DNA from 2 places in the Halobacillus sp. Cin3 genome. Region 1 is predicted to be linked to the other one. Evidence: riboswitches for the same ligand, from Rfam matches in the RefSeq annotation. Region 1 holds a riboswitch; the other holds the start of a gene.
The links. Region 1 has a riboswitch for lysine ahead of dapA (4-hydroxy-tetrahydrodipicolinate synthase). Riboswitches for the same ligand answer to the same signal wherever they lie in the genome.
Positions count from the first base shown of each region.

Region 2: it holds a riboswitch for lysine, as region 1 does, so the genes downstream of both, QMA39_RS08440 (Na+/H+ antiporter NhaC family protein) here and dapA (4-hydroxy-tetrahydrodipicolinate synthase) in region 1, are expected to answer to the same signal.

Region 1 covers NZ_CAMZMV010000003.1:109,475-117,289, forward strand. The annotation lists gene QMA39_RS11305 (purine/pyrimidine permease) at 541-1,830, opposite strand; gene QMA39_RS11310 (sensor histidine kinase) at 1,892-2,914, opposite strand; gene QMA39_RS11315 (response regulator transcription factor) at 2,911-3,600, opposite strand; gene QMA39_RS11320 (branched-chain amino acid aminotransferase) at 3,813-4,874, shown strand; gene dapA (4-hydroxy-tetrahydrodipicolinate synthase) at 4,924-5,829, opposite strand; lysine riboswitch at 5,950-6,127, opposite strand; gene QMA39_RS11330 (MFS transporter) at 6,637-7,815, shown strand, end outside.
Region 2 covers NZ_CAMZMV010000002.1:60,351-68,165, forward strand. The annotation lists gene QMA39_RS08435 (sodium-dependent transporter) at 1-37, opposite strand, end outside; gene QMA39_RS08440 (Na+/H+ antiporter NhaC family protein) at 307-1,857, opposite strand; lysine riboswitch at 1,992-2,175, opposite strand; gene yunB (sporulation protein YunB) at 2,230-3,006, opposite strand; gene QMA39_RS08450 (bifunctional UDP-sugar hydrolase/5'-nucleotidase) at 3,172-4,557, opposite strand; gene QMA39_RS08455 (sulfite exporter TauE/SafE family protein) at 4,569-5,381, opposite strand; gene sufB (Fe-S cluster assembly protein SufB) at 5,528-6,925, opposite strand; gene sufU (Fe-S cluster assembly sulfur transfer protein SufU) at 6,959-7,402, opposite strand; gene QMA39_RS08470 (cysteine desulfurase) at 7,392-7,815, opposite strand, start outside.

The DNA of each region.
Region 1 (7,815 bases):
TTGTACGTTTACCGGGGACGTGTTTCCTTCGATTCAGCTAACAAAAGCGGGGGTGGAAGTGACACTTTTGTCACACGGCTTTCATTTAATAAGAGCTCTCGCGATAGGTTTTGAAAACGCAGACCAGGGTTCACCTTAGAAGCTTAAATAAGGTTCAAGTCACGTTCGTACGTCGACTTTGGAGGTGCAGAATAACTCAGGGTTTTACATGAATGGTCCTTTTGTTTCGTTAAAAAGTACCCTTGGGGTTATGAACAAAGTCTATAACCCCTATGATACCTGCAGCAATGAGTAAAAGAGCCAAAGCGATGAAGGTCAGACGAATGATCTTGTACGACCTTTTTCCGATTTAAAATCTCTTATCCCTTGTAAAGGGAAAAAGAGTAAACACAACCCGGACAAGAGTGTAAAAATAAACATGAACGATCCGCTCCTTATTCATGTGGCTGCTAGTCCATACGATGCGGCTCTTCTATACGTTTCACGAGGAGGAGGATCCATAAAAAAGTATCCTTCCACCATCAGGTAGAAGGATAGCGGTTAGTTCTTAGGACGCCACAGCTGTTCCATGGCAATGACAAGGGCGGTGCCGACGAGCAGACCGTTACTCATTAAGTTCTGCACAAGCGCCGGCATGGCGGAAAAAACTTCCGCCGGTAGAAACATTGTCCCCATCCCGAAGAGGTAGGCAATGCCGACGATGGTAATCTTTCTGGAATCCAGAGGCTCCAGCGTGAAGTTGTTAATCGCGATTCCCACAAGCTGGACGAATGTCGCCATAAGTGCCGCGTTGGCAACCGAGGAGGGGATGCTTGAAATCACCCGTGTCACCGGTGGGAAAAAGGCTGTGAAAAGCAGCAGAACCGCAGCGTAGATGAAAGGATTCTTTCGTTTCTGCCCGGTAATGGCAATGAACCCTGCTGACGTAGCCCCGGGCACGTTGGCGACGGTGGCCATGCCGCCGGCAATCATCGTGTTGATTCCAGAAAACATCGTTCCTCTGTCGACCTGGACGCCGTTATTTTCTTTACCTTCTCCCAGTGTCTGCTTCACAGCTGTAATGGAGGCGACGATATTCGAAATGGAAATGACCGCCGTGATGAACGCCATCGGCAGCAGGCTCCATTCGAGTGTCGGAGCTCCGAAAGCGAACAGTTCGGGCAGCGAAAACAGGGGCATCTCTGCTTCCGCCGTCTGCCCGCCGAGAATCAGGCGGTGAATGACCCAGCCGATCACAATGCCGATGAAAACGGCATAGCTGCTCAGCCATCCTCTGGCAAACGTGGATAATCCGAGCACAATAAAGAATGTCAGAAATGCAATGCCTGCGGTCGTTCCTTGTATGGTTCCGCTGTCTCCCTGCAGCCCGAGCATCCCTTTCAGGAGCGTTCCACTCAGCTGTACGGTCAAGAACAGGAAGAATGATCCTGTGACAAGAGGAGTGAAGATGGGCAGGATTTTCTGCGACACTTTAAACGCCCCGAACAGGAACAAAAAGCCTCCCGTCATGAGCATCGTCATCTCCAGCGCCTGGAGCGTTCCTGTATAACTGCCGTCTGCTTCTGCACCGGTCATGGCCATGACGGTAAAGACACTGACCCAGATGCCTGCGGGAATTTCCATAACGGGTAATCGGTGGCCGAACAGCCCTTGAAGCATGGAAGCGATCCCAACGGTAAAGAAGGTCCGCTGGATCAATCCGGCGGTTTCTATGTAATCTAATTGATAAATCGATCCGATCACAATCGGCAGCGCAACCGCATTAGCAAGCATGAAAACGAACCATTGGATGGTTTCAAGCAGGCTGGCTGCCGGACTGGTTTGATTCAATGTAAACACTCCTTCAAATGAACACGGCTGTAATAACCTCTATGAGTGTATCACGTTCCACTCATACGCGGGGAAGTTCCGGACTGTTCCTGATCTTAGTGAACGTATTCGGTTCCGGGAACCAAAGCGTGAACATGGATCCCAATCCGGGTTGGGATTGAACATCCAGTTCAATGTTCAACGGGCGGCGGATGCGGTCAACGAGGTACAGCCCCATTCCTGACGCCGCTTCATTGTAATGGTCGGTCGTCGATGTGAACCCTTTTTCAAAAATGCGCGGAATGTCCTGTGCTGCTATGCCCCTGCCTTGATCAATGATCGTAACAAAAGATCGTCCACTCTTTCTGCCGCTTGTTACCGTAATGTCTGAGGAAGTGCTGTATTTAATGGCGTTCGATAACAATTGGCGGATAATAAAGGAGAGCCATTTCGCATCCGTCAGAACAGATTTTTGATTAAGCTCAAGGTCAAAGCCGATGCCCTTCTGCATGCACCACGATCTCAAGGTTTTAATTTCACTGAACAATAAAGGCTCGAGCGCGGTTTCTTCTATGTATAAGTCATTTTCAATAAAAGGGATCCGCTTCCGGTGCAGCTGCTGGTCGAGCAGAAGATGGATGCGCATCCATTCATATGTCAGCCGCGAGCGCAGCGGGTAGTCTTCAATCCCTTCAATCATCAGCTTCATCGCGGTCATCGGCGTTTTCACTTCATGGATCCAGCCGAGCAGGTCATCTTTTTCCTCCTGCAGAAGATCATGGTGATGGGCAGCTTCCTTTTTCAAACGTTCCAGCTGCTCCCGGATGCTCGTTTCAATAACAGACTCCAAGGGGCTCTCTGCTTCAGGAATCGTAGTCAGATCAAGGTCATTGTCCCGCTCCTCCAACCGCTTGTAAAACCGGGTCTCCTTCTGGAAACGGAGGATCAGGAACACGCTGAAAATGATCAGCGATAAAAATACGTAATACGTAACGGCACGGAACGGAAGGGACGAGTCGAGGTAGCCAATAAGGAGAGCAAGCAATTGAAGGGACACGAACAGCAGAATCCAGCTCAGTCGTTCCCGCATATAGGTGAAAATCATGAACCTGCCCCGTCTCTGGCTGTATACCCTTGCCCGACTTTTGTTTCGATGACGTGTTCCAGACCAATTTCATTCAGCCGCCTGCGCAGCCGGTTCACGTTGACAGTGAGTGTATTGTCACTCACGAACCTTTCATCCTCCCACAGCTTCTGAATGATTTCTTCACGGGAGACTACTTTGTTCTTTTTTTCGAGCAGCTGCTTTAGTATGAAGCTTTCGTTCTTCGTTAAATCAATGGACGTATCGTTTGCCGTCACCCGGCCCCGCTCAAAATCGACCGTTGCGCCAAACCACGTCTGCAGTTCAGAGGCGTGGGTATTGTAATTGTAGACACGTCGGAGAATGGCCTGGATTTTAGCGATCAATACTTCGAAGTGAAACGGTTTCTGAACGAAATCATCGGCTCCAAGATTCATCGACATGACCATATCCGTCGGGTGATCCCTCGAGGACAGGAAGATGATGGGGACGTTGGAATGCTCCCGGATCATCCGGCACCAGTGAAAGCCGTCAAACTTCGGCAGCTGGATATCGATGATCACAAGCTGTGGTTCAACCGACGTGAATACTTCCATCACCCGGCTGAAATCCTGCACTCCGTGGACCGTATACGACCATTGGGACAGCCTTTCCTGCATTTCCTGAAACAATGTCCGGTCATCTTCAATCAACAGTACATCAAACACATCGATCCCTCCGATTTTCCGTTATTTCCCTTTTGATATTATAGCAGACAAACGAGGGATTCCCTATTGTACTTTTGTAACGCGTGACCGCGGTGAATTTTTTGAACATTTCAGCATCTTCCTCTTTCATTTGTTTGAAGGAGGGCGTACAATGAGTACTAATATTTCCGCCTGTGATGTCAGGTGAAACCAATCGAAAAGGAGTCTTATCTATGTCCCTACCAATCGTTGAAGCCGCCTATAAAAAGGAGAAACCCGAAACGGAGCAGATTCCTTTTGGAAGAACGTTCACGGATCATATGTTTGTAATGGATTATGAAGAAGGGAAGGGCTGGCACGAGCCGCGCATCGTTCCTTACGAGCCGCTGACGCTTGATCCGGCCGCAATGATCTTCCATTACGGGCAGACCGTATTTGAAGGATTGAAAGCCTACCGCACAGACGACGGACGTGTCCTGCTGTTCCGTCCGGAAAAGAACTTTGAGCGCCTGAACCTATCCGGTGACCGTCTCAGCATCCCACCTGTCGATGAAGACGAGGTGCTTGGCTACTTGAAGGAACTTGTAGCTCTTGAAAAGGACTGGGTGCCGGAATTTGAGGGGACTTCCCTATACATCCGCCCGTTCATCATCGCTACGGAACCGAGCCTCGCTGTTGCTCCGTCCAAGTCGTATAAGCTGATGATCATCATGTCACCGGTCGGTCCGTACTTCTCCGGAGGGATCAAGCCGGTTACCATTAATGTAGAAGACCAGTTCACAAGAGCTGTCAAAGGCGGAACCGGAATGGCTAAAACCGCCGGTAACTATTCCTCCGGCTATCAGGCACAGGCGAAGGCAGCGAAAGAAGGTAATGCTGACGTCCTTTGGCTGGATGGTGTGGAGAAGCGCTACATTGAAGAAGTCGGCAGCATGAACATCTTCTTTAAAATCGATGGGGAAATTGTGACTCCTGCCCTGAGCGGAAGTATTCTGCAGGGGATTACACGAACATCAATCATTGAAGTACTGAAAAAATGGGAGATCCCAGTGACCGAACGCCGCATCTCTATTGAAGAGTTGTATGAAGCGTATGAACAGGGAAAACTGGAAGAAGCGTTCGGAACTGGAACAGCGGCCGTCATTTCTCCCGTCGGTGAGTTGAACTGGCTTGGGAAGAAAATGGTGATCAACGACCACGAAATTGGTGCTCTCTCCCAGGAGCTGTATGATACGATCACAGGCATACAGCGGGGAAGAAAAGAAGACAGCTTCGGCTGGACCATCGAAGTATAAGAAAGCAGAAAAAAGGCTGCCGAGAACTTTCTCGACAGCCTTTTTTCATTTAACCGACCATATGGGCTTTCGGCTTTTCACTGGGTTGAAGCTCGTTGTAAGTCTCCATGACGCGGGCGGTCTCTTCTTCCGTTAATGGAAGAAGAGGGAGACGGACGCCTCCGGTGTGAACACCCATTTCATTCAACATCGCTTTTACCGGGGATGGGCTCGGGGCTGAGAACACGGCATCCATGACAGGGAGAAGCTTTTGATGAAGACGCGCGGCAAACGGGGCGTCTCCTTCTCGGAAACTCTGAATCATCTGCTGCATCTCATTACCGATCACATGGGAAGATACGGATACGATGCCGGTGCCTCCGATGGCGACGAACGGAAGTGTATTGGAATCTTCCCCGCTGTATACGGAAAAGTCACGGCCTGTTTCACGGATGATTTCCGCCGCGGCTTCCAGGTCGCCGCTCGCTTCTTTTACGGAAACAATGTTTTCAATCTCAGAAAGGCGGATAATCGTTTCCGGCTCCATGTTGACGACACTGCGTCCTGGAATGTTGTACAGCATGACCGGAAGGGAAGTGGCTGCGGCAATTTTTGAAAAGTGCTGGTACAGGCCTTCCTGTGTCGGCTTGTTGTAATAAGGGGCTACAAGCATGATGGCATCCACGCCTGTCTGTTCCGCTTTTTTCGTCAATTCAATGGAAGCGCGGGTGTTATTGGATCCTGTACCGGCAATGACCGGGACACGGCCGTTCACAACTTCTACCACGTGTTCAAACAGCTGGAGTTTTTCCTCCGTTGTCAGTGTCGGAGATTCACCGGTCGTCCCGCCGACAACCAGGCCGTCACTGCCGTTCTCGATCAAGTGGTTGACTAAAGCTCCCGTTGCTTCCAGGTCCATATTCTCATCGTTGTCAAAAGGGGTCACCATCGCTGTCAGTACTTGCCCGAAGTTCATTAACCTCACACCTTTTCTTGTATTTTGTACGTTCGAGGTCGTGAGGGCCATACGGCAGTAAAATCAAAAACGGCAGCATCAAGGGCTTCGATGCTGCCGTAGAAACTTTATACCGTTCCTGCGTAAGATAGCCCTCCATATAGTTTCCTATATGACAGTTCTGTGCCTGTTCAGCATCAGACCCAGCTTCAGGACCATGAGAGTCCGTACACTTCGGCAATTTCCCCTTTCCGCATGTATCCATGGATCTCATTCTCCTCCACATGCGTACTCTTGTCATTGCACCTCTATCCTTACTCCAAATAAAATTTGAAATAAGAAACTATTTAGTTAGTAAAAATAGTACCAAAATTCACGCCTGCTTACAACAGGGAAGTGCTAAAATCATGCTATTCGACAAAAATGGTCGCCAGGCACCGATGTCCGACTCTTCTTTTTTATAAAGCTCTGTTAAAGTCTGTTGTTGATATTTCAAACGATTACTAAATCGTCTCCGTCTGGAATTAAGGGTCCGGTCCGTTGTTTACTCAGAGCATGGGATGGCAGGGAAAACCGTCCGCTTTCTGCGGGGAACGATGAGCCTCACGGTACCCCGCGGAAAGTGAGTCATTCCCAAGGCCGCCTCATACAAATCTTATGACAGAGAGGGGGGATCTGAGCTCACATGTTAAATAACAACACCAAGCAATAACAGAGCCTTTTATAAAATCCGTCTGCAGGCGGAGGAAGAATCCATCCCGGGCACATCGAGAAGGACATGGATATTCCTTACACTTGAAGGAACTTACAAAAAAGGTGGGGATAGTTATGTCCGGTTCATCCATTACAGTTTCCGAAGCTGCACCGTTGGCAGAACAGCCTTCCATTTTTCGAAATAGAAATTTTCTCCTGTTGTGGGGAGCGGCCCTGTTGTCCAGCTTCGGTATTTCGTTCTTTTTATTTACTCAAAGCTGGTATGTCGTCCATGAGCTCCGTCTTGAAGCTTCTCTTGGTGTGCTGTACGTGGCAGCAAGTATTCCACGGCTGGTCTTTATGATTGTCAGTGGAACGGTCGCCGACCGGTTCAGCCGGACGAAGCTGATGTTCCTGTCCGATTTCACGAGGGGTTTGCTGTTAACAGGACTTGTCTGCTGGTTTTTCTTCGGGGACATCAGTCTTTGGACATTCGTCGGGTTTGCGTTTGCCTTTGGGATTTTAGATGCGTTCTTCTGGGCAGCAGAAGGGTCGGTTCTGCCGTCAATCATATCCAGGGATCAGTTGACCCGTGGAAATTCAGTGATACAAATGACGAATCAAACGTCGTTCATTCTAGCTCCTATGGTGGCAGGGATTCTCGTTTCCTTTGGCAGCTACGCGCTCGTATTCACAGTGACTGCCCTGATGCTGTTTACCGGAAGTCTGCTGATTTTTCTTATGAAGGTGGATGAAGAAAAGAGAGCAGGAGGGGAGGAGGAAGCGTTCTGGGACTCCTTCAAAGCAGGTGTGCGCTACGTCAAAAACTCCCGTGTGCTTTCCTTGATTATCGGAATGAGCATTTTATTGAATCTGTTCATGGTGGGGCCGATGACGATGGGGCTGCCTCTCTTTGTGAAGCAGCGCCTGCATGGCACCGCCCTGGACTTCAGCTTCCTTGAGGCAGGTCTGGCGGTGGGAATGCTGCTCGGATCTGTAGTCATCGGGATCCTTAATTTGAAAAGAAGACGAGGAAAAACGAGCCTTACAGCCTTAATGGCTGCCGGAGCCGCTTTTTTCGCTTTGAGCTTCACAGAAGGGGTATGGTTCAGCCTTGGGTGCCTCGTCGTCTTCGGATGTTCGCTCTCTATCTGCAACATCCCCGTCATCTCTGTGCTTCAGAGCTTCATTGAAGAAAAAATGATGGGCAGGGTGATGGGGCTTGTCTCGCTTGCATCAATGGGGCTCGTTCCAGTCAGCTACGGCGTGACCTCTCTGATACTGGCGGCAGGAGTGCCGATTCATCAAATCATG
Region 2 (7,815 bases), on a different contig from region 1:
ATCCGGCACGTGTACCCCATTGTGCGCGATTTTCCATGTGAAAGACCTCCCTGAGAGGAACGTCGGATAATGTCCCTCAATTTTTATTTTTCTGATAATTCTGTTTAAATTATAACGACAGCGCAGTGGCTTGTCAAAAGAATTTTTCAATTTTCAGAAAATACCAGATTAGGAAGTCTTAGGACTTAGGAATGAAAAAGGCAGAGGGATGCTTCCTCTGCCTTTCAGCTTGTAAAGTGTTGGAGAATAAAGAGGAGGAACTTCTAATAAATAGAAGTTCCTCCTCTTTTCAACTCATCATTTTTTCTATCCTTTTTCAGGATTCAGTTTATGAATGATCAGTGCTGTGATGAGAACAATGATAAGGGACAGCAGCAGCGGCACCCAAACCTGCCCTGTAAGGCCCAGTACAACATAGCCGACTGAAGCAGCCACCGCCGCAATGATGGCATATGGAAGCTGCGTCAATACGTGATCAATGTGATTGGCTCCCGCCCCTGTGGACGAAAGAATTGTCGTATCAGAAATCGGTGAGCAGTGATCTCCGAATACAGAACCCGCAAGCACGGCGGATAGTGCAGGCAGAAGGAAGGATGGGTCCGTTACGGCAGCGATCTCACCTGCAATCGGAAGCATAATTCCAAAGGTTCCCCACGACGTTCCTGTAGACAAGGCCATAAAACCGGATAACAGGAAGATTATTAAAGGCAGATAGGAAATGTTAATATCCGCCTGGCTGAACTGCTGGGCAAGATATTCACCTGTCTGCAGGCGGCTGATAATGTCGCCGATCATCCAGGCAGCAATCAGAATGTAGATCGCCGGCAGCATTGCTTTTAACCCTTGAAGAAATACGTGCAGCAAACCGGATTTCGGTGACGGCTGCCCCACATATAAAACCAGGGCTGTGACCACACTAATGATTCCTCCGGCAAACAAGGAAATGTTTACGTTCGTATTAGCAAAGATGGAAAGGATATCCGCGGTTCCTTCTGAACTTTGAATTCCTGTATATACCATCATTCCGACTGTACCGATGATCAAAGTTACGATCGGCCAGATTAAGTGAGAAATCTTCCCGTTATCATGCTCCTTGAATTCATTATTCAAGTCACCGGGCACATCCCCTCTATCCGGGTTGTGAAGCTCGCCTGTATCCTTGGCTCTGTTTTCGTGCGCTTTCATCGGACCAATATCCAGACGAAGATAAATCGTCAAAAATACGAGAAGCAGTGCAGCAAATACATAGAAGTTTGCCGGGATCATAAGAACGAAAGCTTCAAAAGCCTGATAGTTCGATATCTCATTGGCCGCAAGAATACTGCCAATCGTCCCGATAATATAAGCTCCCCAGCTGGATATCGGTGATATGACCGTAATCGGCGCTGAAGTGGAGTCAATATAGTAGGCCAGTTTTGCTCTGGATACTTTATAGCGATCTGTTACAGGACGTGCGACCTGTCCGACTGCAAGAGCATTAAAGTAGTCATCAATAAAAATGATGATACCTAGAATGGACGGAACAAGCTTGGCCCCTTTTCTCGTCCGGATCCTTTCAACGGCCCATTTACCGAAAGCACGGCTGCCTCCGGAGGCCGTCATAAAGGCTGTGGCGACTCCGAGCAGAAATAAAAAGGACAAGAGATATAGATTCCCTGTGTTTAATGCCCCTTCGCTGACGAAAATACCGGCAAATATAGACCAGATCAAGCCCAGGCCTGCTCCAATATCCATTTGTGTGAGCATGAATGCTCCGACGATAATCCCTATCCCAAGGGACAAGATGACGCGCCTTGTGACTAAGACAAGGATAAGCATAAGTATTGCTGGAACTAAAGAAAAGATGGTTCCTTCCATGTGTTTCCCCTCCGTATATCTTGATGTTACGGGAATGGAAGGCTACTGGTGGGTATAAAATGAGGAATAAAATAAAAAAACAATGACAGAAAATAATCCATCACTGTCTGCAGACAACTTGATTATCCTCCATTTCGATCAGTAGCGCCCCATGCACCCAAAAGCATGCATGACAGTGTATGCCTTCTTCAGGTATACACCAGCGTGTCAAAACTTGACGTGTTAAGCCACACTTCGGCAGGCCCTCCCTTTCACTAATGATCCCGGCTTGTCAAACTCCCATCAGCTACTCATGATGCCTGCGCCTCTACCTCACCGATCTGATAAGGTCACGCATATTCAGTTCTTTGGTATTGTACCAGTGACCGGCCATTATTGCAAGGGTTCCATCGGAAGGGAGAACGAAGGATTCCCACCGTCGTCTCCGGACATGCCTCCGAAATATTCCGGCACTTCCCCGAGAATGGTAGCCTGGTCGATTGGAATATTGTTGGTGACGACCGTCGTTTCTGTGGAAAAGGGGATGACGATTCTGACATTCACCTCAAAGTGGATGGTCAATTCAAACAAGGCGGCATTGATCCCGTATTCCGTCATTTCAATATCTACTTCAGACTGAACATCTCCGATGACACGCAGCTGTACAGGTACCTTGGGTCCAAGGTTGGCAAGCAGACTGTTGTTGGTAGCCATCCCAATCGGAAGTTCAATGAGTGTTGCCGGCTGCTCCCCCTGCTCTTCCGGAGTACGGTCTGGATCGAGATCGGGTTCCAGTGTCGTATCCTCCATCGGTAGTTCCCCTAGTTCCATCCGCTTCAGGAAATTTTGAACCCTGATGGTGGTATCCCGCAGAGCTCTGTTGACAAGCACAGAATTCCAACCCATATAAACGACATTTCCCTGATCATCCTTTTCCATTTTCACCAAATCATTAAATTGCAGATCCTCTGCAATCTGTTTGCTTACAGCTTCATTAATGGCATCTCTTGCCAGCTGCTGGGCTTTCGTTTCAGCAATCTCGACCAGCGCTGGCGTAACCCCTCTGTTGATATACCAGAGACTCAGCACCGTGAAAAGGGCGAAAAACAACAGGCTGATGACAATCCGCCTGCCGATGGTCGATCGTTTGGTCACTCGGTTTTTAGGCATACAGGCACCCTCCCCTTCTATATATATGAGGAGCGCCCTTTCTCTAATCACAAAAGATAGTCCCTGCTTCAGAAAATAGAGAGTTTCTTTATATGCCTGCTGCATAGGTAACTGATATCAATTCACCCCCTTGCAGCTTTTATTCATGGCAAGGGGGTGAACGCTTTATTGTTTCAGTTCTTTTTTCAGTAAATCACGTAAGAGTTCCGGCATAAAATATTGCTTCGTTTCTGCATAAGCAATTTCAGGGAAGAAACGACCGAACGTAAATGTATCCGCTGTAGCAAAGGTGTACGTCTGATCGTATTCCACAGGCCTGCCGTTGTACAGCACTTGAACCACACGCTCTTCTCCGTCCTCGTCCTGCCGTCGTTCAATATCAATGCCGGCAAAAACCATTCTGCCTATGACTTCTCCTCTGAATCCGAATCCTTTCAGGCGGATTTCTGTCAACTTCTTCGTATGAGCAGCACGGATGACTTCAAGAAGTTCATCTCCTCTTAACTCCACCTTGCATGGATTCATCGGATGCGGACAGATCCGGTGAACGTCCTCATACGTAATATCCCCTGCCGGCAGATGGTCCAGAAGAACGCCTGCATTCAACATGGCTATATCAGATGAAGTCCATGTGCGGAGCTGCTCTGTAAGTCTGGACATAAGCGGACTGTCCTGGAACCAGGCAATATGCATCGGCTCTTCCAAATAGGCTACAGGGGTTTCCAGACGGCGGACAGCCTCCCCACGGATCTGCCTTAAGTATTCGGTCACCTGATCGTCTTTTCTCATCTGCTCTGTAGGAACCGCATAAGCTTCCTTCCTCGTGATTTCACCGGCCTTGTGGTCCCATTCCAACAGCACCTCCCCAAGATGGGTACCGTGCTTCCCAGCGGCTGTCAGCAGCGTACCTTCTACATGCTCGCCGTTTTGAAAAAGGTGATGCGTGTGGCCTCCGATAATGAGATCAATTCCATTGTACCGTCGTGCGATTTCTTCATCTTCATTGATCCCTAGGTGGGATAATAAAATGACGATGTCTGCTTTCTCCTTCACTTCAGGCAGCAGCTTATCCAGCCAGTCATATGGTGAATGGACATCCCATCCAAGTTTCTGATAAAAGGCTTGGAAAGGAGCAGTCAAACCAATGACGGCTACCTTCGTGCCTCGGCTGGAGTGGAGGATATGATACGGTTTGAGCCATTCCGGTGCAGGAGATTCCAAGCACTCCAGATTGGCACAGACCACTTGAAAGTCCGCTTCGTCATAGAGTTTATGAAGGTCCTCTTTGGCAAGTGTAATCCCTTCGTTATTTCCTAGGGTCGCTACGGAATAACCAGCCTGATTCAATAGGTCAACGTTTCCCTTGCCCATCAATCCTTCGGTTATAGGATGAAAACGGTCGACGTGATCGCCGTTATCCAACAACCAGTAGTCTTCCCCTTTTTGATCATGGATTTTTTTCTTCTCTCGAAAATAGCCGACGATCTGGGGCCAATTCTCAAAGTGACTATGAAGATCACTTGTATAGTATATGTGCAGTTTTTCCTTCATCATCAGTCTCCTCACCCTAACCCTTGCCAGATTAAGCGTATCCCTATCATAATCAGCAGAATCCTTAAGAACCATTCCACTGCTTTCCCGTTCAGGTGACGGTTGATTTTAGCTCCAAGCATCCCTCCTGCATAGGCTCCCGGAATAAACCAGAGCGTGACGGCCCAGTCCACATGCCCCATTGCAATATGGGTGGCTGAACTCGTGATGCTGGCAAAGAAAATCATAAACATCGATGTAGCCGTCGCGATATGCGGAGGAATATTCAGCAGCAGAATCATCGCAGGCACCATCAAAGAACCGCCGCCGATGCCGAGCAGACCGGAGAGCATGCCAACAGCAAATGACAAGGAAAGCCCCAGCCATAGAGGCATTTGATAGGTATACGTTTGTCCATTTATGGTTCTCTCTCTTTTTATCCCGCTTGTGAACAACGGTGTGCCTGGTGGTCTTCTCGGAATAAAAAACAATAGAGAGACAAGTATCATCACAATTCCAAAAAACAAAGAGAACCCGTCTGTCTTAAAAAATTGATTCAGCCAGGAACCGAAGATGCCTCCAGGAATACTTCCATATAAAAAGATAAAGCCGATTTTTTTATCCACCCGGTTATGCCGGATATACGAGATCGTCGACGACATACCGGTGAAAATCATAACGACCAGTGAAACTCCAACGATGGACTGGGGACTCACCCAGTCAAAGGATGGAAGATGATCGGCCAAAAAGAGGAGCACAGGAACTAAAATAACACCGCCGCCGAGGCCGGCGATGCTCCCCACTAAAGCCGTCACAACACCAATCAAAAACATTAAAAGAAACATAAGGGACCTTCCTCAACTCATTATAGATAATATTATAGTATCATGTTTTCTATTCATAAAACATCCTGCCCGCTTCTGCCTCTCCTTTCTGTGTCTGCCCACAAAAAAACCGCACAGATCAGAATCTGTGCGGTTTCTGTATTCAATTAACCGATGGAACCTTCCATTTCAAATTTGATCAGGCGGTTCATTTCAACGGCATATTCCATTGGAAGTTCTTTCGTGAATGGCTCGATGAAGCCCATCACGATCATTTCTGTTGCTTCCTCTTCAGAAATACCACGGCTCATCAAGTAGAACAACTGCTCTTCAGACACTTTGGAAACTTTCGCTTCGTGCTCGAGAGAGATGTTCTCGTTCATGATTTCGTTGTATGGAATCGTATCTGACGTAGATTCGTTATCCATAATGAGCGTATCGCACTCAACGTTGGAACGTGCGCCTTCGGCTTTCCGGCCGAACTGGACGATTCCGCGGTAGGTTACTTTACCACCATGCTTGGAGATGGATTTGGAAACGATGGTCGAAGACGTGTTCGGCGCCAGGTGGTGCATTTTCGCACCGGCATCCTGGTGCTGGCCTTTACCAGCAAGGGCGATGGACAACGTCATACCGCGAGCCCCTTCTCCTTTAAGAAGGACAGCTGGATATTTCATCGTCAACTTGGAACCGAGGTTACCGTCGACCCATTCCATCGTTGCATTGGACTCAGCAACCGCACGCTTCGTAACAAGGTTGTAGACGTTGTTGGCCCAGTTCTGGATCGTTGTATAACGGCAGTACGCATTATCCTTAACGAAAATTTCAACGACCGCACTGTGCAGCGAGCTGGACGAATACGTAGGAGCTGTACAGCCTTCTACATAGTGGACGGAAGAACCTTCGTCAGCAATGATCAGCGTACGCTCGAACTGTCCCATATTTTCAGAGTTAATACGGAAGTAGGCCTGAAGCGGCGTTTCCACCTTCGTATTTTTCGGAACATAGATGAAGGATCCACCGGACCAAACCGCAGAGTTCAACGCTGAGAATTTGTTGTCGGATGGAGGAATGACTTTTCCGAAATATTCTTTGAAAAGGTCCTCGTTTTCTTTAAGAGCTGAATCGGTATCCTTAAAGATTACACCCATATCTTCCAGGTCTTTCTCCATGTTGTGATAAACCACTTCGGATTCATACTGGGCAGATACACCGGCAAGGTATTTCTGCTCCGCTTCCGGAATTCCAAGACGGTCGAACGTATTCTTGATTTCTTCCGGAACTTCATCCCACGAACGCTCGGAACGCTCAGATGGTTTTACGTAATACGTAATATCATCAAAATTCAGTTCCTGGAGGTCGCCGCCCCACTGTGGCATCGGCATTTTATAGAACTGCTCAAGAGACTTCAGGCGGAAATCAAGCATCCACTTCGGCTCTTCTTTATAATTAGAAATTTGTTCAACGACTTCCTTCGTCAAACCTTTCTGTGTACGGAAAATGGATACGTCTTTTTCGTGGAAACCATATTGGTACTCTCCCACTTCTGGCGCTTTTTTGGCCATGGTACATACCTCCTTTTGGTATTGGCAAAAGCTTTAGTCCTGCTTCTCTTCTCCGACACCTTTTTCCATGGCTTTCCATGCCAGGGTCGCACATTTGATGCGTGCCGGGAACTTGGCTACTCCCTGAAGGGCTTCAATGTCACCAAGGTCAAGGCCGTCTTCATCAATGTCTTTCCCCTGCATAAGGTCAGAAAACAGCTCGGACATTTTTAATGCTTCATCAACGGGTCTGCCTTTAATCGCCTGCGTCATCATGGATGCGGAGGAAAGGCTGATGGAACAGCCTTCTCCGTCAAACTTCGCTTCCTGGACCAATCCGTCCTCCACTTGCAGGTAAACCTGTATCCGGTCCCCGCAGGTCGGATTGTTCATATCTACAACCATTGGATTTCCTTCAATGGAGCCACGGTTACGCGGGTTTTTATAATGATCCATAATGACTTGACGATAAAGGGTATCTAGGTTATTAAAAGACATCGCCAAAATACTCCTTTGTTGTTTGTAATCCAGCGACAAGTCGGTCTATATCTTCTTCTGTGTTGTAGAGATAAAAGCTTGCTCTGGCCGTAGCCGAGACGTTCAGCCAGCGCATCAGCGGCTGGGCACAGTGATGTCCCGCACGTACAGCCACCCCTTCAGCGTCAAGCACGGTTGCGAGATCGTGAGGGTGGACATCGCCGAGATTGAACGTTACAAGACCGGCACGATGTTCAGGACCGAAAATCTTCATATCGTCCATCTTGTTCATTTCCTGAACCGCATAGGCAGCCAGCTTTTCTTCATGTCTGCGTATGTTATCCAGACCGATGTCTGTCAGGAAGTCGATGGCAGCGCCAAGACCAACAGCGCCTGCAATGATCGGTGTACCCCCTTCAAATTTCCACGGAAGC